DNA from 2 places in the Synechococcus sp. BIOS-E4-1 genome. Region 1 is predicted to be linked to the other one. Evidence: predicted binding sites of a transcription regulator. Region 1 holds the regulator's gene; the other holds the start of a gene.

Region 1 (9,858 bases):
GTCAGGGATTTTTATCGAGTGTTGGCTATCTGCTCTGGATGGCTGCGGCTGCGATTGCTTTATTTGCAGCATCAACGCATCTGATAAGAGGGTCCAGTGTTAATAGTCAGTTTGCATTCTGCGGTGGTGGTTTTTCGTTGTGGCTCTGCCTTGATGACATGTTTCTGGTCCATGATCGTTATCTGGGTCAATCGTTCCTCTACGTCACTTACAGCGTCTTCACGGTGTTGCTTCTCGTCTGTTTCCGTGAACCTTTGAAGAGGTTTGCTGGAGACTCATTCCTGCTCTCAGTGGTTTTCCTGGGGTCTTCGGTTTTGATTGACGCTTTCCAAGGAATCTTCCCGGCTTCCTATGAAACCGTTCAATTGTTTGAGGAGGGAGCAAAATTCCTCGGTATTGCGGCCTGGCTCGCCTTCTGGTGCCATTACGTCAATGCCACATCAAAGCTGAGCTCAATTTGATCTGCAGCTCCTGTCATCGATGACGTCCTGGCCAGCCTGGATTCGCTGGGGATTGGTGCTGCCGTTGCTGACCCTCAACCTGTTCGTAATCCGTCAGCTTCTCCTGCCGCTGGCTCCGTTTCCGGGCCTGTTCCTCACCGCGGCGTTGATTGCGTTCCTGCTGGATATTCCCTGCCGCTGGCTCACCGGTCGGGGGATTCGCCGCTGGGTGGCGATCGTGTTCGTCACCCTCGCCACGATCGGTGCACTGGTCTTCGCTGCGCTGACCCTGGTGCCGCTGCTGATTGAGCAGCTTGGTCAGTTGATCAATGCTTTGCCTGGACTGCTCCTGGCGGCTCAGGAGTGGGTCAACCGTCTTCAGGAGTGGGCATCAATGCGTGGACTGCCCACTGAGTTTGGAGACCTCAGCAGTGATCTGCTCTCCCGTGCAAGCACCGTGGCCAGTCAGCTCAGTCAGAGCTTGCTGAGCATCCTCGGGGCCACACTCGGCACCACGATCAACACGGTGATCGTGCTTGTTTTGGCGGTGTTCTTCCTGATCGGAAGCGACTCGATCACGAAGGGCCTGGCTCGCTGGCTGCCTGATGAATGGCGTGCTCTGGTGACCAGCACGCTGGTTCGCACCTTCCGTGGTTACTTCGGCGGTCAAGTGATCCTGGCGCTGATCCTGACGCTGGGTCAGATCGTGGTCTTCACCCTTCTTGAGATCCCCTATGGAGTGCTGTTTGCAGTACTGATCGGTTTCACAACCCTGATCCCCTATGCCAGCGCTTTGACCATCGTCGCTGTGAGTGGCTTACTCGCTTTTCAGAATCCCAGTACAGGCCTCGAGACTCTGGTGGCCGCGATCGTGGTGGGTCAGATCGTCGATCAGGTCATTCAGCCGCGTCTGATGGGAAGCATCGTGGGGCTGCAGCCAGCCTGGCTGCTGATTGCCCTGCCCCTGGGAGCGAAGGCCGGAGACCTTTACGGCCTCGGAGATCTGTTGGGTCTGCTTCTGGCAGTGCCTGTCGCCAGCTGCCTCAAGACGTTTGTGGATGCCTGGGCAGAGCATCAGGGCATCCACGCGGTCGTCAGTGACGTCAGTGCTGGGCCGGAATGATTTGCCGGGAGATCAGCTCGTTCACAACCTGATCCACGCAGTTGGCGAGGTCTGCTGCGCCGGTGTCGACAGAGAGTTCCGGGGTCTCTGGTGCTTCATAGGGGCTTGAGATCCCCGTGAATTCTTTGATTTCGCCAGCACGTGCCTTCGCATAGAGACCTTTGGTATCGCGCTGTTCGCACACGTTCAGATCAGCGGCACAGAAGATTTCGATGAAATCACCTTCGCTCACCAGGTTGCGTGCCTTGTCGCGGTCAGCACGGAACGGCGAGACGAATGCCGTCAAAACGATGGCACCGGAATCCAGAAAGAGTTTGGATACCTCTCCGATGCGGCGGATGTTCTCCTCGCGGTCGGCATCGGAAAAACCCAGGTCCTTGCAGAGGCCATGGCGAATGTTGTCGCCGTCGAGCACGTAGGTGGTAAGTCCCCGCTTGAACAGGGCCTGATTGACCGCATTGGCGAGTGTGCTCTTGCCTGCACCGCTCAGGCCTGTGAACCAGAGGATGGCGCTGCGGTGTCCCCGTTGTTCAGCGCGGGCTGCTCGGTCAACCGATGCCTGATGCCAGGCGATGTTGGTGGACGCACCCTGGTTGGTGAGCTTGCCGTAGCTGGACGAAGCGGTCATGGGGATCCGGCGGTCTCGGGCCGCCATTGTCCCTCAGCTTGTATCTCTCCAAGCCTGCATTGGCCTCAGCCCCCAGCTCGCTTGGGTCGGTACCCCTCTTTGTTGAGCAGTTCCAGCGCCATCTCCACCTGATCGCCTTGAAGTTCGATCAGGCCGTCTTTTGCGGTGCCACCGCTGCCGATGCGTGTCTTGAGTTTCTTCAGCAGTGCTTTGAGGCCTTCTTGGTTGAGCTCCAGACCGCGGATCACTGTCACTGTCTTGCCGCCCTTTCCACCTCGGGTCGGCTGCACTCGAACCATCTGCTGGGCTTTCGCGGTCGGTTGCTTCCCTGGGCCGCTCGGCCGCTGCAGACTGTCTGTGTTACCGAATTCCTGCCACCCGCCTTTCGGCATCGCTTCTGCGCATCCGACACCATCCTGCCGTTCTCGTGATGACCGACTCTGCGTCTACGCCTCGATGGGCTGACTCAAGCCAGGGCCTTGGTCGCTGGATCGAACGTCTGATCGGTATCGCTCTGCTGAGGCGTCCCCTGTTCTTCCAGGCACGACAGCTGATTATTCGCACTGCAGAACGTAACGGCATTCCCTGGAGAGTCCGTCGCCGGGAACTGCAGCAGGCTGCAGCGCCGTTGTTGTCGAGCACCATCACTCCCGGCCTTGTGCCGCCGGCCTATTACGTGGCGCGTTTCCATGCCTATGAACAGGGCAACCTCTGCTGGCAGGCTGCTGCCGAAGCGGAGCAGGCCACCGATGCCATGGCCCTGCGCATCTGGCCGGAGGAATCGCTGGCGCCGTCCGTGGCGCAGACCCGCCTGAGGGATGAGATCCATCGCGTCGTGGCGCCCTTCCTGAACGACTCCATTGATCAGGTGCTCGATCTTGGCTGTTCAGTGGGTGTGAGCACCCTGCATCTCGGCCGCTGGTTGCGTGAGCGGGCTGAGCAGCGCCAAGAGCCCGCACCTCGGATTCAGGGTCTGGATCTTTCACCCGACATGCTCGCGGTCGCCCGGGTGCGGGATCGGGAGAGACTGGTGGATGGCTGGTTGCATGCAGCCGCGGAGGACACAGGTTTGGCGGATGCGTCCTTTGACCTGATCAGCCTCCAGTTCGTCTGCCATGAGCTGCCTCAGGACGCCACCCACGCCGTTTTGGGGGAAGCTGCGCGCTTGCTGCGGCCAGGAGGTGCTTTGTTGATGGTTGACCAGGATCCCGCCTCTTCCGTTCTTCAGCGCCTGCCGGCGGCGGTCGCCACATTGCTGAAAAGCACCGAGCCCTACATCGAGCAGTACTTCAGCCTCGACATGGCGGCGGCTCTGCGGGCAGCAGGGTTCCGGAATCTTCAAATCACTGCCTGTGATCCACGGCATCGCGTGATTGCCTGCTTACGCTGAACCGACGCTTCAAAGGCCGCGCGCGCGGTCAGCTGCATCTTGACCAGCACCCTGCCACCCAAGCCCACTGCTCAGGACCTGGCCGTCAGCTCCAGGCCAGCCTCCTCCGGTCGTTTCGGCCGTTTCGGTGGTCAGTACGTGCCTGAGACTCTGATGCCTGCCCTGGCTGAGCTCGAGAAGGCCGCGGCGGAGGCCTGGAACGATCCGGCTTTCACAGCCGAGCTCAACCGCCTGTTGCGCAACTACGTGGGCAGGGCCACACCTCTTTATGAGGCGGAGCGGCTCACTGCGCACTACCGCCGCAGTGACGGCGGACCCAGGATCTGGTTGAAGCGTGAGGACCTTAACCACACCGGTGCTCACAAAATCAACAATGCACTGGGGCAGGCGCTGCTGGCCTTGCGAATGGGCAAAAAGCGGATCATTGCGGAGACAGGAGCTGGTCAGCACGGGGTCGCCACGGCCACGGTCTGCGCCCGCTTCGGCCTGGAGTGTGTGGTGTACATGGGTGCTGAAGACATGCGCCGTCAGGCTCTGAATGTGTTCCGCATGCGTCTTCTTGGTGCCAGCGTTCAGCCTGTCACCGCCGGCACAGCCACACTCAAGGACGCCACCAGTGAGGCCATTCGTGACTGGGTGACGAATGTGGAGACCACGCATTACATCCTCGGATCAGTGGCGGGTCCCCATCCCTATCCGATGCTGGTCCGCGACTTCCATGCGGTGATCGGCGAGGAAGCAAGGGAACAGTGTCAGCAAGCGTTCGGCCGTTTGCCGGACGTGCTGATGGCCTGTGTTGGTGGGGGTTCCAACGCCATGGGGCTGTTTCATCCCTTCGTGGAGTGCAGCGATGTGCGTCTGATCGGAGTTGAGGCTGCCGGTGATGGTGTCTCCACAGGCCGTCATGCCGCCACGATGACTGAAGGCACGGTCGGAGTGCTTCACGGTGCCATGAGCCTGTTGCTGCAGGATCAGGACGGGCAGGTGCAGGAAGCTCATTCGATCAGCGCCGGCCTGGATTACCCCGGGGTCGGTCCTGAACACAGCTATCTGCGCGAGATCGGACGGGCCGAGTACGGCGCCGTCACTGATGCGCAAGCGCTCCATGCGTTGCAACTTGTGAGTCGACTGGAGGGCATCATTCCTGCCCTTGAAACAGCCCATGCATTCGCCTGGCTAGAGATCCTCTGTCCAACCCTGCCGGACGGCACTGAAGTTGTGCTGAACTGCTCTGGACGTGGTGACAAGGACGTGAACACGGTCGCTGATCAGCTTGGCGACGCACTCTGAAGTGTCAGAGCGCATGCTCAGCTAAGCAAGCGCTCCAGGGTGACTGCGACGGAGTTCACGGCTGCACGGGCTGTTGCGTAGGCCATCCGCATCGGCCCGATCAGGGCAACCTGTCCCACACCTCCGTCACCGCTGCGATAGCTGGCATGCACGACTGAGCAGCGGCTGAGTGCTGTCTGCGGATGCTCCTGGCCGATCCAGACTCTTCCGTCGGACCAGGCAGGCGCGGGAACAAATGCTGCCGGATCGCTGTCCATGAGGTCGAGAAGAGGTCTCACTCTGGCGCTGTCACTGAATTCGGGTTCGGCCACCAGCCTCGACACCCCATGCACCAGAGGTGCCTGCTCGATCGGGCGATGAGAGGGATTCCCGTTTTCCAGGGCATCCTTGAGTGCCTTCCCACAGGGTTGCAGCTGCTGTGGAAGAGAGCTCCAGTCCAGTGTCCCGGCCTGCAAAAGCTGGTCTGAGGTCCAGCGTTCCAGGGCTTCCACCTGACCGGCACAGCCGTGGGGCAGCCGCAGATTGAGGTGATCGGCCTGGCTGGAATCGCCCACGAGCATCACCAGCAGGCGATCTTCACTGCGGACCAGGCGAATGGTTCGGAGCTGGCTCTGGGATCGTTGCGGCGGGCTGATCAGGCTCATCAGTCCTGTGAAATCCGTCAGCCGGCGCGCCAGCTGCAGCAGCAGATCATCCAGTGCCGCCCAGCGCAGACTCAGCTGGGTCAATTCCCGCTCCAGGTGATGGGCCCCCGCGCCGGGTTCGGGCAGCAGGCAGTCCACATAGTGGCGGTAGCCCTGGGGGCTTGGAACCCGACCCGCCGAGGTGTGGGGTTGAGTCAGGAGTCCACGTTGCTCGAGAGCTCCCATGGCCGAGCGCACCGTGGCCGAACTGGCCTTGATCCCGAATCGCTGCACCAAGGCTCTGCTGCCCACCGGTTCGATGGTGTCGACGTAATGGTGGACCGTGGCCTGAAGGACCTCCTGCTGTCGACGGGGCAGCGGCTTCACGGGGAGCACCTTGCAGGTGTCGATCCTACGAAGAATCCGAAACGACGATTCGTTCCTGTCATGAATGCACGCTGTTGGGCTGACTGGCGCAACGATCAGTAGCGCAGCGATCAGTGGCGGGGCGATCAGTGGGGCGGTGTTCAGTAGCGCGGCACTGCCGAATCCACCATGACGCTCCAGGCGTCAATGCCACCCTCGAGGTTCCACACGTCCAGTGACGGCCGATTCTCGAGCAGCCAGCAACCGAAATTCCAGCTGCGTACACCGGCATGGCATAGCACCACGATCGAGCCATCCTCTGGCAGCAGCTCATCAATGCTGCCCATCCAGTTTTCAGCATCACTCAGGGGCAAATGCCGGACCGGATGTGGAAATGGAGCGATCGCCAACTCTTGTTGCTCCCGCACATCCACAACGGTCAAATCGGCGTTCTGGCTGAGCCAGTCGTTCAGTTCCCTGGCTTTAAGGGGTTTGGGGGTGGGTCCATTCATCGCTTCAGTCTGGCGTCGGGCTGGCACAGCTCCGTGGATGGATAGAAGATGAGCACCATGTGCTTCACCGCCTGTTCATGAAAGGGCGCTCGTTCCTGTTGGCTCTGGTCGCCGTGGCCATGGTGCTGCTCACGCTCGCACTGGGGTTCTGGTGGGCCATGGCTCGTCAGAGCCCGCTGCGGATCATGGACCGGTCACTTGAGTTGCCCCGGGCTGCACGTTTCATGCCCAGTGATGCAGCCCTGACCTTGCATTGGCTGGTTGATCCACGTCAGGTACCTGCCTATGCCCAGGCTGTTGCACCAGTTCGCCAACGCCACGTGGTGAATGAAAGCACCCGTCAGCTCAGAGATGGTGTTTTTGCTCTGGCCGGACTTGACTTCGAAACGGAGCTGGCCGGCTGGATTGGGCCCGAGGTCAGCTTTGCCCTGCTGGACGCTCCGGCTCAGCAGTCCGGTGAACAACCCAAGGAGGGCTGGGTCCTGGCACTGTCGAGCCGCGATCAAGACGGGGCCAAACGCTTTCTGCAGCGTTTCTGGCAGACCCGCAGCCTGGCAGGCACGGATCTGCAGATTTCCCGCTACCGCGGCATGGGACTGATCAGCGGTCGTGGTGCCCTGCTGGGAAGGGATCCACAACCGATCGCCACGGCCTTGATTGATGACGATCTGCTGTTGCTGGCTTCAGGGCGAGGTGTGCTTGAACAGGCGCTTGATGTCTCCCAGCTGGAAAGTCAGCATCAGCTTGGAGACCCTGTTCTGGCATCTGATCTGCAGAGCTTCGGTCGCGGTGCCGCTGTTCTGATTGCCAACCCTGCTGCCATGGACCGCTGGCTGGGGGTCCCCTCCGTGATCACGGCCCGCGAAGACCTGCAGGGGCTGGTGGCAGCGCTGACACCGCAGGGCTCTGATCTGGCGCTTGATGCCGTGGTCCACTTCCGTGAGCCTCGGATTCCTGTGGTGTCTCAGATGACCGACAGCGATGCATTACTGAGAGATGCCGGCGGTGATGCGGAGACAGTCGCACTGCTGACGAACCCTGCAGCTCTGCTGGCTGCCGATGCCAATGAGCCCCTGGCCCAGTGGATTGCTCCCCTTCTGCGGCAGTCGCTGGAATCCGTTCCGACCGGGGCCGCGGCTGCGGTCGTCGGACTTGACGAGGGGCCCATGCTCTGGCAACAGGGGCCGCAGGGCTGGGTGCTGGGCACCCGGCCTAACCGTCCCGATCCCGACATGGTGGATGGGAAGCTTCAGCAGCTCGGATTGACAGGCTCAACCCTCGACAGCGAAGGCCAGTCTGTTCAGGTCTGGACCCGTCTTGCCCGTCAGCGCCGTCGCGGCGAGGAGTCGCTGCAGGCTGAGCTCGCTGTCGCTCTGGAACGCCATGCCGGTGTGAACTGGTGGGCAGAGACGCTGGATGGTTTGCGCCGTCGCGGTGAGAGTGGTGATCTGATTCAGCGACAGCAGCAGTTGCAGGAGCTCGATTCTGCGAGCCAGTCAGGGCTGGCTCAGCAACTGGCATTCGCTGCGGCCCCCAGTCGCTCACACCTGGGTCAGTGGCGACCCTGGGGGCTGGTGCAGGGTGTGGCGGGTCGATCACTGCTGCCGGCTGTGAAAGGGTTGTCCATCGCCGCTGGGGCTGACCAGAACGCCGGCTCCGTGCAGGATGAACGTGTGAGCAGCTTGCGTCTGCGTGCGCGACTCCAGCTCGGTTGATCTTCTTCTCCTGCGCCATGGCATTGCCGCAGAACGTGTGTCGGGCCGTGATCATCCGGATCGCCCCCTGACCGATCGCGGCATGCGGCGAACCCTGGAGGTGGTCCGTCAACTGCGGATGCTGGATGTGCAGGCGGATTCGCTGATCAGCAGTCCTTACCGGCGAGCCAGGCAGACCGCTGAGCTGGCGATCCAGGCTGGGCTGGCGCAGTCGATCTGTCTGGATTCAGCCCTGAAGCCAGGCGGTGACCCGTGGCCTCTTGTCTCCCGCTTGTCCGGCTGTTGCCTGTTCGTCGGCCATGAGCCGGATCTGAGCACTCTTGCGGCGAACCTGATTGGAGCACCCTTAGGGAGCCTGCGTCTGCGTAAGGCCGGATACTGCCATCTCAGTTGGCCGGCTCATCTGAGCGATCCTCGTGGTCAGGCGGAACTCCAGGCATTGCTCAGGCCTCGTCTTTTGCTCCCGCGCTCCGTTTAAGTTGCCCTTGCGTTGAAGCGGAGGTTGGTGAGTCAGAACGATGGTGCCGAGATCCGTCATGAGCGAACCGGTCTGGTGTTCCGCCCCGGACTTGAGGGGGTGCCTGCCACCCAGTCGTCCATCTGTGACATCGACGGTCATGCGGGCTGCTTGTCCTATCGCGGCTATCCCGTCGACGATCTGGCCACCCACTGCAGCTTTCTTGAAACCACCTATCTGCTGATCTGGGGGGAATTGCCGACTCCTCGGCAGTTGCGCGACTTTGAGGACGAAGTGCAGATGCACCGACGCGTGAGTTTCCGCGTCAGGGACATGATGAAGTGCTTCCCATCCGATGGGCATCCGATGGATGCTCTGCAGTCCAGTGCTGCGTCTCTTGGTCTGTTTTATTCCCGTCGTGCCATCGACGACCCTCAGTACATCTATGACGCGGTCGTCCGGTTGATCGCCAAGATCCCAACGATGGTCGCTGCCTTTCAGCTGATCCGCAAAGGCCAGGACCCCATCCAGCCCAGGGATGATCTTGCCTATTCCGCCAACTTTCTCTACATGCTCATGGAGCGTGAGCCGGATCCAATGGCCTCAAGGATCTTTGATCAGTGCCTGATCCTGCATGCGGAACACAGTCTCAATGCAAGCACCTTCAGTGCTCGCGTCACCGCCAGCACACTCACCGATCCTTACGCGGTTGTCGCCTCAGCTGTCGGCACGCTGGCGGGCCCTCTTCATGGCGGAGCCAACGAAGACGTCCTGGCGATGCTGGAGGAGATCGGTACGCCAGATCTGGCAGCTGGCTACCTCGATGAGGCCATGGCCAGCAAGCGCAAGATCATGGGATTCGGTCACCGTGAATACCGCGTCAAGGATCCTCGTGCTGTGATTCTTCAGGCTCTTGCGGAAGAGATGTTCAAGCGATTCGGTCACGATGAGATGTACGACGTGGCCAGAGCTCTGGAGGCAGCGGCGGAAACCCGTCTTGGCCCAAAAGGGATTTATCCCAATGTGGATTTCTATTCCGGACTTGTGTACCGCAAGCTGGGTATTCCCAGAGATCTGTTCACTCCGGTCTTTGCCATTGCAAGAGTCGCCGGCTGGCTTGCTCACTGGCGTGAACAGCTTGGTGCCAATCGGATCTTCCGACCATCTCAGATCTACACAGGCAGTGATCTGCGCCAATGGTCGCCATTGGAGGCGCGTGTTCCAACCATCACCACTTAAGTTACATTCATCACACCTTTGCTCATGGTGACTTTCCTCGCCACCAGCGCACCGGCTCTGGTCAGTCCAGGCCTG
Region 2 (9,858 bases), 380 kb from region 1:
TTGACGAGCGCTGGAAGGGCATCGGTATTCGCATCGAGGACGATGTTGCGGTCAGGGACCTTGGCGAAGTCCCCTGCGGTCATGAAGTGCTCACTTCCGCAGCTCTCAAAGCCGTGGAAGACATGGAGCGCTAGGAGGCCCAGCAGCGTCAGCGATCGGATGTTGAGTGGCCCAGAAGTTCAGAGCCGTTGCTGCCCATCGACCATTGAATGGCTGCTTCAGTACTGGAGAGGACCAGATCCGCGCCGGCGGCGATCAGTTGCCGTTCATAGACGCTTCTCTCCTTGCTGCCGGGCAGAAGATGCGGTGGCGACACCGCGAGACTGATCCATTGACGATCGGGGCGTTGGACCCTGGCATTGAGAACAGTCTTGACATCGGCAACCGTGTCACCCAGATAGGCGACGACCCCCCCGCTGCGATGGGGCAAGAGACTGTCGCTGAGCTGCAAAAGACCACCGGGTTCAGGCTTGTCAGGGGCATCGCCCATGGCGACCAGAGGGGGATTGACCAGTCCCAGTCGCTGCTGCAGCACGAAACGTGCGGATGGAGGCTCCGCGCCACTCACAAATCCCCAACGCCAACCGTTTTGATCCAGCGTGGCAAAGAAGTCCCGTCGCACCAGCAAGGGTTCATCACTGATGTATCCCGTCCAGGCGCTTGGATCGCCATCGGGATCGCCACCGAAGTAGAAATCGCTGAAGACATCGATCAGGTCCCGTCTGGAGGGCAGGGATGCGCCATGCCGGCGCAGCAGCTCGAGGCTTGCGTCCCAGTCGTTGTTCCAGCGTCCTTCGCCCTTGAGGGCGTCGATGCAGGACGGTGCTGGCAGCCAGCCGCTGTAGTGCTCCACAGTTGCCTGGAGGGCTCTGCGGTAACTGCCTGACACGTCGCGGATCACTCCGTCGATATCGAACAGCAGAAGCTGGCTGGTGGATGGATGCCGGTCCAGGGGGATGGGTTTTGGCGGCTGGTAGATTAGTTCTTTGTCCTTGATTCTTGAGCGCTGACACCATGACGGTTTCCGAAGGAGCTGCCGTCGACCAAGAGGTCGTGACAGAGGCAGCAGCAGCTGATCAGGCTCCTCAGAGCACTGAGGCCGATCAGCAGCAGGAGCCGAAGGAAGGTCGTCCGGTGATGCGTGGCGGCAGTGCTGCGTTGGCATCAGCCACGATCGATGCTGATGGAGTGCCATCCGGATACACCCCGAAGGCCGATGAGGGACGCTTCCTGTTGAAGATTCTCTGGTTGCCCGACAACGTGGCGCTTGCCGTTGATCAAATTGTTGGTGGTGGTCCCAGTCCTTTGACGGCTTACTTTTTCTGGCCTCGTGAAGATGCCTGGGAAACTCTGAAAAGTGAACTTGAAGGTAAGTCCTGGATCACCGATAACGAACGCGTTGAGGTGTTGAACAAAGCCACTGAAGTGATCAATTACTGGCAGGAAGAAGGCAAGGGCAAGAGTTTGGATGATGCCAAGCTCAAGTTCCCTGATGTGACCTTCTGCGGTACCGCTTGATTGACATTGAGCAGAATTTTGTTCGTTTCTAGCAGGCAATTCATTGCCTGCTTTTTAATGTCGAGAGAGCAGTTTTCTTGCAAGCTGCCGCAGCCTTTGTCCCGATGATCGGATTGTTTTCAGAATGTTTACTTGGTGCAGTTGTGAATTGATGGCGTAGATCTTCTCTGGCTGATTGAAGGCAGCATTTAATGGTGTTCGGGTCAAGGCTGGTTTGCCTTGAGTGCTGCTGTTGATGCGGCCATGCATCAGAATTATCATTTGATTCATTGAGAGTGATACTGATCGCCAATCCCAGCGAATATGGCTATCTGGGGTCCGCAATAGTCTGTTACAGTCTTACGGAATATTTTTGATGGGTTGATTTCCTTCTCCTCCTTGTTCGCACTTGGCCTGTTCCTCTGCAACCTTTGCAGCCACATCGAGCCTGGAAATCTTGAATGACGTTGGTCAATTCAAGTTTCAGGAATCTGAGATGTCTGGCCTTAGCGGAAAGCGTGGAAAAAATGTTTTTCAGGCTTCTCAGCAACTGTTGAACAAGCGATCCATGATTGCTTTGTTTGAGCAATATTGTTTGCAGGAATCTCCCGTTGTTGTCGGTGATTCTGTATTGCTTCCTCAAGTGGCGTGGTCTGTCGAGAGCTATGAAACGGAATCCGATTCTCTTGCTCAGGTTTGTTCGTTCGCATCCTTCGCCGATTATCTGAACGAGTTGTTGCTGAAAGCTTATTCTTTGCCAGCTTCAGGTGTTTTCACTTCGGGCTTTGGGCCGCGCTGGTCACGGCATCATTCAGGCATTGATATTGCCAATCACGTTGGAACATCCATTCGTGCTTCGCGCTCTGGACGAGTGATTTTCGCAGACTCTTTAGGTGCTTATGGACTGATGGTCGAAATTTTGCATCCTGATGGTTACAAGACGCGCTACGCGCATTGCAATGAGATTCTTGCTCGGGTTGGTGAGAGTGTCAGTCGCGGTGATCTGATCGCCAGGATGGGCAATACAGGTCGCAGCACTGGACCTCATCTCCATTTTGAGATCAGATCACCAGAAGATATCGCAATTGATCCCGCTTCATTCTTGAAGGGAATCACAATCGAAGAAAAGGTATGAACCTTGGGATTAATGACTGGTTGTTAACAGGCTTGAGCTGCATCGATTCTTTTGTAGATTGATATGAGCTGAGCCTGTAAGGGGCTACGCCAAGATTAAAAATTGATGTTGTCTTAATGTCTTGCCCCGAATGTGAAACTGCTGGGGCAGTTGCATTGATAATCAATCAGCTTTGATTGATCGCTGCCTGTGCGCGGGCTCTTGCGCGATTAAGGCTTTGTTGGGCTTTGACTTTCTCAGGAGAGGTCGGCTGTCCTTCCAATTTATTGACGGCGTTGCGTGCAGCCTGCAATTCGCTTTCAGCAGAATTGCCGTCAATCGAGCTTCCTAATTCAGCTGAGTTGACGAGCACGGTGACATCGTCGGCCTCCACTTCTGCAAACCCACCCATCAGGGCGATGGATTTCCAACTTCCATCAGCACGAACACGCAGGACTCCCACATCAAGTGCGGCCAGTAAAGAGACGTGGCCGGGGAGAATGCCCAGCTGCCCAGTAGTGCTGGGGAGGATCACCTCATCAGCAGAGCCATCGAAGACGCTCTGGTCGGGTGCCAGCACACGGAGGGTGAGGGACATGGATATGAAGTGTTTTGGTGAAAAGCGTGGTGGCGAAGTGAAAAGAGCAGAGGGCATGTATTGATGCCCTCTGTTGGCATCACTTGGCTTCTTCGGCCATCTTCGCGGCCTTGGCCTTGACTTCGTCGATGTTGCCAACGAGGTAGAAAGCCTGTTCGGGGAGGTGATCCAGTTCGCCAGCAAGAATCTGGTTGAAACCACTGATGGTTTCCTCGAGCTTCACGTACTTGCCGGACATACCGGTGAAGATCTCAGCCACAAAGAAGGGCTGAGAGAGGAACTTCTCGATCTTGCGGGCACGGTCAACGGTGCGGCGATCATCTTCGGAGAGTTCGTCGAGACCGAGAATCGCGATGATGTCCTGCAGTTCCTTGTAGCGCTGAAGCGTGGACTGAACGCTGCGAGCTGTGCGGTAATGCTCGTCACCCACAACAGCGGGCTGGAGCATGGTGCTGGTGGAGTCCAGAGGATCCACAGCTGGATAAATGCCCTTGGAGGCCAGGCCACGATTCAGCACCGTGGTGGCATCCAGATGAGCAAAGGTGGTTGCAGGAGCCGGGTCAGTCAGGTCGTCAGCAGGGACGTAGACAGCCTGGATGGAGGTGATGGAGCCCTCCAGAGTGGAGGTGATCCGCTCCTGAAGTTCGCCAACGTCGGTACCGAGGGTGGGCTGATAACCCACAGCGGAAGGCATGCGTCCAAGCAGGGCGGACACCTCTGAGCCTGCCTGCACGAAACGGAAGATGTTGTCGATGAACAGCAGAACGTCCTGCTTGTTCACGTCGCGGAAGTGCTCAGCCATCGTCAGAGCTGAGAGGCCCACACGCATGCGAGCACCGGGGGGCTCGTTCATCTGCCCGTAGCAGAGCGCCACCTTTGACTTGGAGAGATCATCGGCGTTGATCACGCCCGAATCCTTGAATTCCTCGTAAAGGTCGTTGCCCTCACGGGTGCGCTCACCCACTCCGCCGAACACGGAAACACCACCGTGTTCTTTGGCGATGTTGTTGATCAGTTCCTGAATCAGCACGGTCTTGCCAACGCCGGCACCACCGAACAGTCCAACTTTTCCGCCCTGGCGATAAGGAGCCAGGAGGTCAATCACCTTGATGCCGGTCTCAAAGACTTTCGGCTTCGTTTCCAGTTCAGTCAGCTTGGGTGCTGAACGGTGGATCGGCGCTGTCGCGTCGGACTTAACAGGTCCCTGTTCGTCGACAGGCTCTCCGAGAACATTGAAAATGCGACCAAGGGTTCCTTCGCCAACGGGCACTGAAATCGGTGCACCGGTATCGAGGGCCTCCATGCCACGAACGAGGCCGTCGGTGGCACTCATGGCAACGGCGCGAACACGGTGATCACCCAGCAGCTGTTGAACTTCAGCGGTTAGAGCGACCTTCTGCCCGGCAGTGTTGGTGGCTTCGATGCGAAGAGCGTTGAGAATTTTGGGCAGCTTGCCGGCGGGGAATTCCACGTCCAGAACCGGGCCAATCACCTGGCGGACAACGCCCTTGGTACCGGCGGAGGCGGGAGCAGCAGCGGCCATAAGTAAGGGGGTGTGAGAGGGAAGCGTCTAGGGCTATCCCTTCCTGAGCGGGGCAACGATACCACCGTCGCGAGAGTGGGGGGAGTGGTTCGGTCACCCGCACGCTTGTCCCGTGGCCGAAGTGCAGAACCCGGACATATGTTGGCACTCGACGACCTTGAGTGCCAGCTCGAGTCGCATCGGCGCTTCGGCGCACTGTCCCTGCTCCTGCAAGAACCCATGGCAGCTGTTTCTCTCAGCGTCTCCACTGTTAAGCCCCTCGGCGATCGCGTTTTCGTCAAGGTTTCAGAATCCGAGGAGAAAACCTCCGGCGGCATCCTGCTCCCCGACACCGCCAAGGAAAAGCCTCAGGTGGGCGAAGTCGTTCAAGTTGGCCCTGGTAAGCGCAACGACGACGGTTCCCGCCAGTCTCCTGAAGTGGGCGTTGGCGACAAGGTCCTCTACAGCAAGTACGCAGGCACCGACATCAAGCTCGGAAGCGATGAGTTCGTGCTCCTGTCCGAGAAGGACATTCTCGCCATCGTCAACTGACCGGCCCCTGACTGCCACGAGCTTGAGACAGGTCGGTAGTCACCAACTATTCCTTTCCATCCATTTCCGCCCCCATGGCCAAGCGCATCATTTACAACGAGAACGCTCGCCGCGCTCTTGAGAAGGGCATTGACATCCTGGCCGAGTCCGTTGCTGTGACCCTCGGCCCCAAGGGTCGCAACGTTGTTCTTGAAAAGAAGTTCGGTGCTCCCCAGATCATCAATGACGGTGTCACCATCGCCAAAGAGATCGAACTCGAGGACCATATTGAGAACACCGGCGTTGCTCTGATTCGTCAGGCTGCATCCAAGACCAATGACGCAGCCGGTGACGGCACCACCACTGCGACCGTTCTGGCCCATGCAATGGTCAAGGCTGGCCTGCGCAATGTTGCCGCCGGTGCCAATGCCATCACCCTTAAAAAAGGCATCGACAAAGCGTCCGATTTTCTGGTCGACAAGATCAAAGAAAACGCCAAGCCGATTGCCGACAGCAATGCCATCGCCCAGGTGGGCACCATTTCCGCTGGTAACGACGAGGAAGTGGGCCGGATGATCGCCGATGCCATGGACAAAGTTGGCAAGGAAGGCGTGATTTCCCTGGAAGAGGGCAAGTCGATGACCACCGAACTGGAGGTCACCGAGGGAATGCGCTTTGACAAGGGATATATCTCTCCCTACTTCGCCACCGACACCGAGCGAATGGAAGCCGTCCTGGACGAGCCCTACATCCTGCTCACTGACAAAAAGATCGGCCTCGTGCAGGATCTCGTGCCCGTGCTCGAGCAGATTGCCCGCACTGGCAAGCCTCTGCTGATCATCGCTGAGGACATTGAGAAGGAAGCTCTTGCCACCCTGGTGGTGAACCGTCTCCGCGGTGTCCTGAATGTGGCTGCAGTAAAAGCTCCTGGTTTTGGTGACCGCCGTAAGGCCATGCTGGAAGACATGGCTGTGCTGACCAATGGTCAGCTGATCACCGAAGACGCCGGTCTGAAGCTTGAGAACGCCAAGATCGAGATGCTCGGCACTGCGCGTCGCGTGACCATCAACAAGGACACCACCACCATCGTGGCCGAAGGCAATGATGTGGCCGTGAAAGCGCGTTGTGAGCAGATCCGCAAGCAGATGGATGAAACCGAGTCCACCTACGACAAGGAGAAGCTTCAGGAGCGACTGGCCAAGCTCGCCGGTGGTGTTGCCGTGGTGAAGGTGGGTGCTGCCACCGAAACCGAGATGAAGGACAAGAAGCTTCGCCTTGAGGATGCCATCAACGCGACCAAAGCTGCTGTGGAAGAAGGCATCGTGCCTGGCGGTGGCACCACCCTTGCTCACCTGGCACCCACGCTCGAGCAGTGGGCCTCGTCCAGCCTGGAGGGTGAGGAGCTGATCGGAGCCAATATCGTGGCTGCCGCTCTGACTGCACCACTGATGCGCATCGCTGAGAACGCAGGTGTCAACGGGGCCGTTGTGGCTGAAAACGTGAAGGCCAAGGCCTTCAACGATGGCTATAACGCTGCCAACGGTGACTATGTCGACATGCTGGCTGCCGGCATTGTCGACCCTGCCAAGGTGACGCGTTCCGGTCTGCAAAACGCTGCGTCAATCGCAGGCATGGTGCTGACCACCGAATGCATCGTTGCTGACATGCCCGAGAAAAAAGACGCCGCACCAGCCGGTGGCGGCATGGGCGGTGGCGATTTCGACTATTAATTCGCTGCTTCTCAACCAGAGCCGCCTCGGCGGCCGATCAAGCCCCGCTTTTGCGGGGTTTTTTTTGTGCCCGGCTCAGGATTGAATGAAGTATCTCCCAGGTCCTGTGATGTTTTTTCGTCGTTGGTTGCGCGAGTTCAAGGAGTTCTTCTTCCAGAAGGGCAATGCTCTGAATCTTGCCATTGCAGTGGTGGTCGGCACGCAGTTTCAGCAGATCGTTGACGCGATCAGCAAAGATCTCCTCATGCCTCTGCTGAACCCTCTCGTGCGTGGTGGTGGCTGGCAGAGCCTGGCGATTCCCTATTTCGACGGGGAGCTTGCAATTGGCCGAATTCTCGATGTTGTACTCAATTCTCTTCTCGTGGGCTGGGCCCTGTTTCTGATCATCAAGGTGATCAATCGCTCTGAGCGGTTGGCCACCTCAGGCGTGGAGAAACTGCGCGGTCTGGAGTCTCCTGAAAGCGACGCTTAGCCTTCAGGGCGTTGCTGTCGAACCGTCGATCTCGGAGTGCCGCGAGCTTCGCCAAATGTTCTTAATGAACAGTTTTTGGCTCAGAGGTGCTGAAGTGGTATCGATGGTTACGCTCAATACGTGCCAGCCCCGACTGAGGCGATTTTTGATCGCTCTCCTGGTCGCTCCAGGATTTCAGCTGCTGAGTTCCGCGCTGCAACATGCTGCTGCGAATGTTGCGGCTCTCGGGGGCGAAAACAGGCTGGAATTGATCGGCGCCAGTTTCAGGCCGTGCTGGTGGCTTATGGATCGGCGACGTTAGGGACGCTGCTCATCGCAGGACTGTTGCGAGGCCCTGGTCTGACGTTCCGCGTGTCGGAAGAGGTTGAAAACCGCGGAGTCGACGGGAATGAGCACGGTGAGGAGGCTTATCCGCAAAGAATTGGTTTTCCCCGGTTTCATTGGGTCCCGATTGGGTGGGGCCTGTTGTTGTCGGCTCTGCTGATTCAGTTCAGCCAGCCGGCACTGAGGATCACAGCCAGCGTGAGAAAGATGGCCAGGGTGGTCCAGGTGATTCGGTTGAGGGTTGCTTCCGCGCTGCTGGCACTTGTAAAGGAAGTGCTTCCGCTAGCGGCGAGCCCACCCATGCCATCGCCTTTGGGGCTGTGCAGCAGGACAAACAGGATCAGCAAGAGGCCGCTGCCGATCCAGATCCAGGAGAGAACAGTGATAACCATGGGCAGATTTTATGCCCGAGCCGATCAGACCGGTTGAGGCAGGCGCGCTGTGGAGGGCACGGGTGTCTCAATCGGTTCGATCAGGGTGCTTCCGGTCATGGCCTCGGGTTTCTCGAGATTGAGCAGCTGCAGAAGAGTGGGTGCGATGTCTGCCAGCCCGCCGTTGTCGCGCAGGCGAATTGCGTTACCCATGCCACGGAGCTTCCTGCGCTCCCCTTCCACGAGGATCAATGGCACCGGATTGGTGGTGTGGGCCGTCCAGGCCTGACCATCGTCGCCTTGCATCCGCTCGGCGTTGCCGTGATCGGCCGTGATGATCATCGTGCCACCCATGCGACCCACGGCATCGAGCAGGCGTCCAACGCATTCGTCGACCTTCTCGATGGCCTCCGTAGCGGCCTCCATCACGCCGGTATGTCCCACCATGTCCGGATTGGCGTAGTTGATCACCACCAGGGAATAAACCCCCTTCTCGATGGCTTCGATACAGCTCACGGTGAGGGTTTCGGCGTTCATGGCCGGAGCCTGGTCATAGGTGGCAACGCGGGGAGAGGGCACCAGATGACGGTCTTCTCCTTCCAGCGGCTGCTCCACACCACCGTTCATGAAGTAGGTCACATGGGGATATTTCTCAGTCTCAGCCGTTCGGTACTGGCGCAGTCCACTCGATGCCACAACCTGACCCAGCAGGTCATCCAGGGACTCGGGTGGAAAAGCAACCTCCACAGGTAGACCGGCTTCGTACTGCGTGAACGTGACGACGTCCAGCTGAGGCTTTTGGGGCCGTTCGAAGTCGGCGAAATCCTCTTTCGCCAGGCACTGAATGATCTGGCGCGCCCTGTCAGGTCTGAAATTGAACATCAGCAGGGCATCGCCATCCTTCAGACGGGTGGCACGCAGACGTGTCGGTTCCATGAATTCATCGGTGGTGCCGCCGTCGTAGCTGGCTTGTAGCACTTCAGCCGCCGACAGCTGACTCACCGGAACCTCAGGGGAAGTGAGCAGTTCATAGGCACGTGAGGTTCTCTCCCAGCGGCGGTCGCGGTCCATAGCCCAGTAACGACCACAGATGCTGGCGATTTCACCTACGCCACAGGACTGGCTGGTGTCCTCAACCTGCTTCAAGTAGATCGGAGCACTCTGCGTGGGGGTGTCCCGTCCATCGGTGATCGCATGGATTGAAACGTGTTTCAGGCCTTCGTCGGCTGCCCAGCGCAGCAGTCCGCACAGGTGATCCACGTGGCTGTGCACACCACCGTCTGAGCAGAGGCCCAGCAGGTGAAGAGTGCCGTTGCTGGCACGCAGACGTTCGGCCAGTTCACGGAGTTTTGGGACGGCTCTCAACTGGTTTTCGCGCACCGTGTCGCCGATCCGCACCAGTTCCTGACGAATGATTCTGCCCGCGCCGATGGTGAGATGCCCGACTTCGGAATTGCCCATCTGTCCATCGGGCAATCCCACATAGGAGCCGCTGGCCTGGATCAAGGTCTGGGGGTAGGCGTGACGCAGAGCATCGATGACGGGAGTGCTGGCGGCTCGGATGGCGTTGTGGTCGGCGTCGCTGCGCTCGCCCCACCCGTCCAGGATCGCCAGAACAACAGGAGCAATGGATCGCTCCCTGCTTGGTCGTCCCGTATGGCGATCAGCAACGTTCACTCAGCTCTATCCGTTCTTAAGG

Evidence for each region. The regulator HrcA, encoded in region 1, represses chaperone genes, less so after heat shock. The targets are predictions, from matches to a motif close to TTAGCACTCNNNNNNNNNGAGTGCTAA.
Region 2: groES (co-chaperone GroES) is a predicted target of HrcA. The motif match lies at 4,894-4,920, and genes of this name have one in related genera.

What each region holds. Positions count from the first base shown of each region.
Region 1 is NZ_CP047935.1:2,971,639-2,981,496, reverse strand. It holds gene SynBIOSE41_RS16350 (oxidoreductase) at 1-461, shown strand, start outside; gene SynBIOSE41_RS16345 (AI-2E family transporter) at 481-1,563, shown strand; gene cysC (adenylyl-sulfate kinase) at 1,544-2,191, opposite strand; gene SynBIOSE41_RS16335 (translation initiation factor) at 2,257-2,583, opposite strand; gene SynBIOSE41_RS16330 (class I SAM-dependent methyltransferase) at 2,622-3,581, shown strand; gene trpB (tryptophan synthase subunit beta) at 3,621-4,871, shown strand; gene SynBIOSE41_RS16320 (heat-inducible transcriptional repressor HrcA) at 4,889-5,881, opposite strand; gene SynBIOSE41_RS16315 (rhodanese-like domain-containing protein) at 6,022-6,372, opposite strand; gene SynBIOSE41_RS16310 (DUF3352 domain-containing protein) at 6,450-8,087, shown strand; gene SynBIOSE41_RS16305 (histidine phosphatase family protein) at 8,065-8,565, shown strand; gene SynBIOSE41_RS16300 (citrate synthase) at 8,593-9,783, shown strand; gene nuoH (NADH-quinone oxidoreductase subunit NuoH) at 9,808-9,858, shown strand, end outside.
Region 2 is NZ_CP047935.1:2,592,474-2,602,331, forward strand. It holds gene SynBIOSE41_RS14135 (aminopeptidase P N-terminal domain-containing protein) at 1-134, shown strand, start outside; gene SynBIOSE41_RS14140 (TIGR01548 family HAD-type hydrolase) at 149-889, opposite strand; gene SynBIOSE41_RS14145 (30S ribosomal protein PSRP-3) at 1,015-1,518, shown strand; gene SynBIOSE41_RS14150 (M23 family metallopeptidase) at 1,907-2,632, shown strand; gene atpC (ATP synthase F1 subunit epsilon) at 2,799-3,209, opposite strand; gene atpD (F0F1 ATP synthase subunit beta) at 3,289-4,752, opposite strand; gene groES (co-chaperone GroES) at 4,972-5,283, shown strand; gene groL (chaperonin GroEL) at 5,358-6,992, shown strand; gene SynBIOSE41_RS14175 (MscL family protein) at 7,102-7,464, shown strand; gene secG (preprotein translocase subunit SecG) at 7,950-8,180, opposite strand; gene gpmI (2,3-bisphosphoglycerate-independent phosphoglycerate mutase) at 8,205-9,836, opposite strand.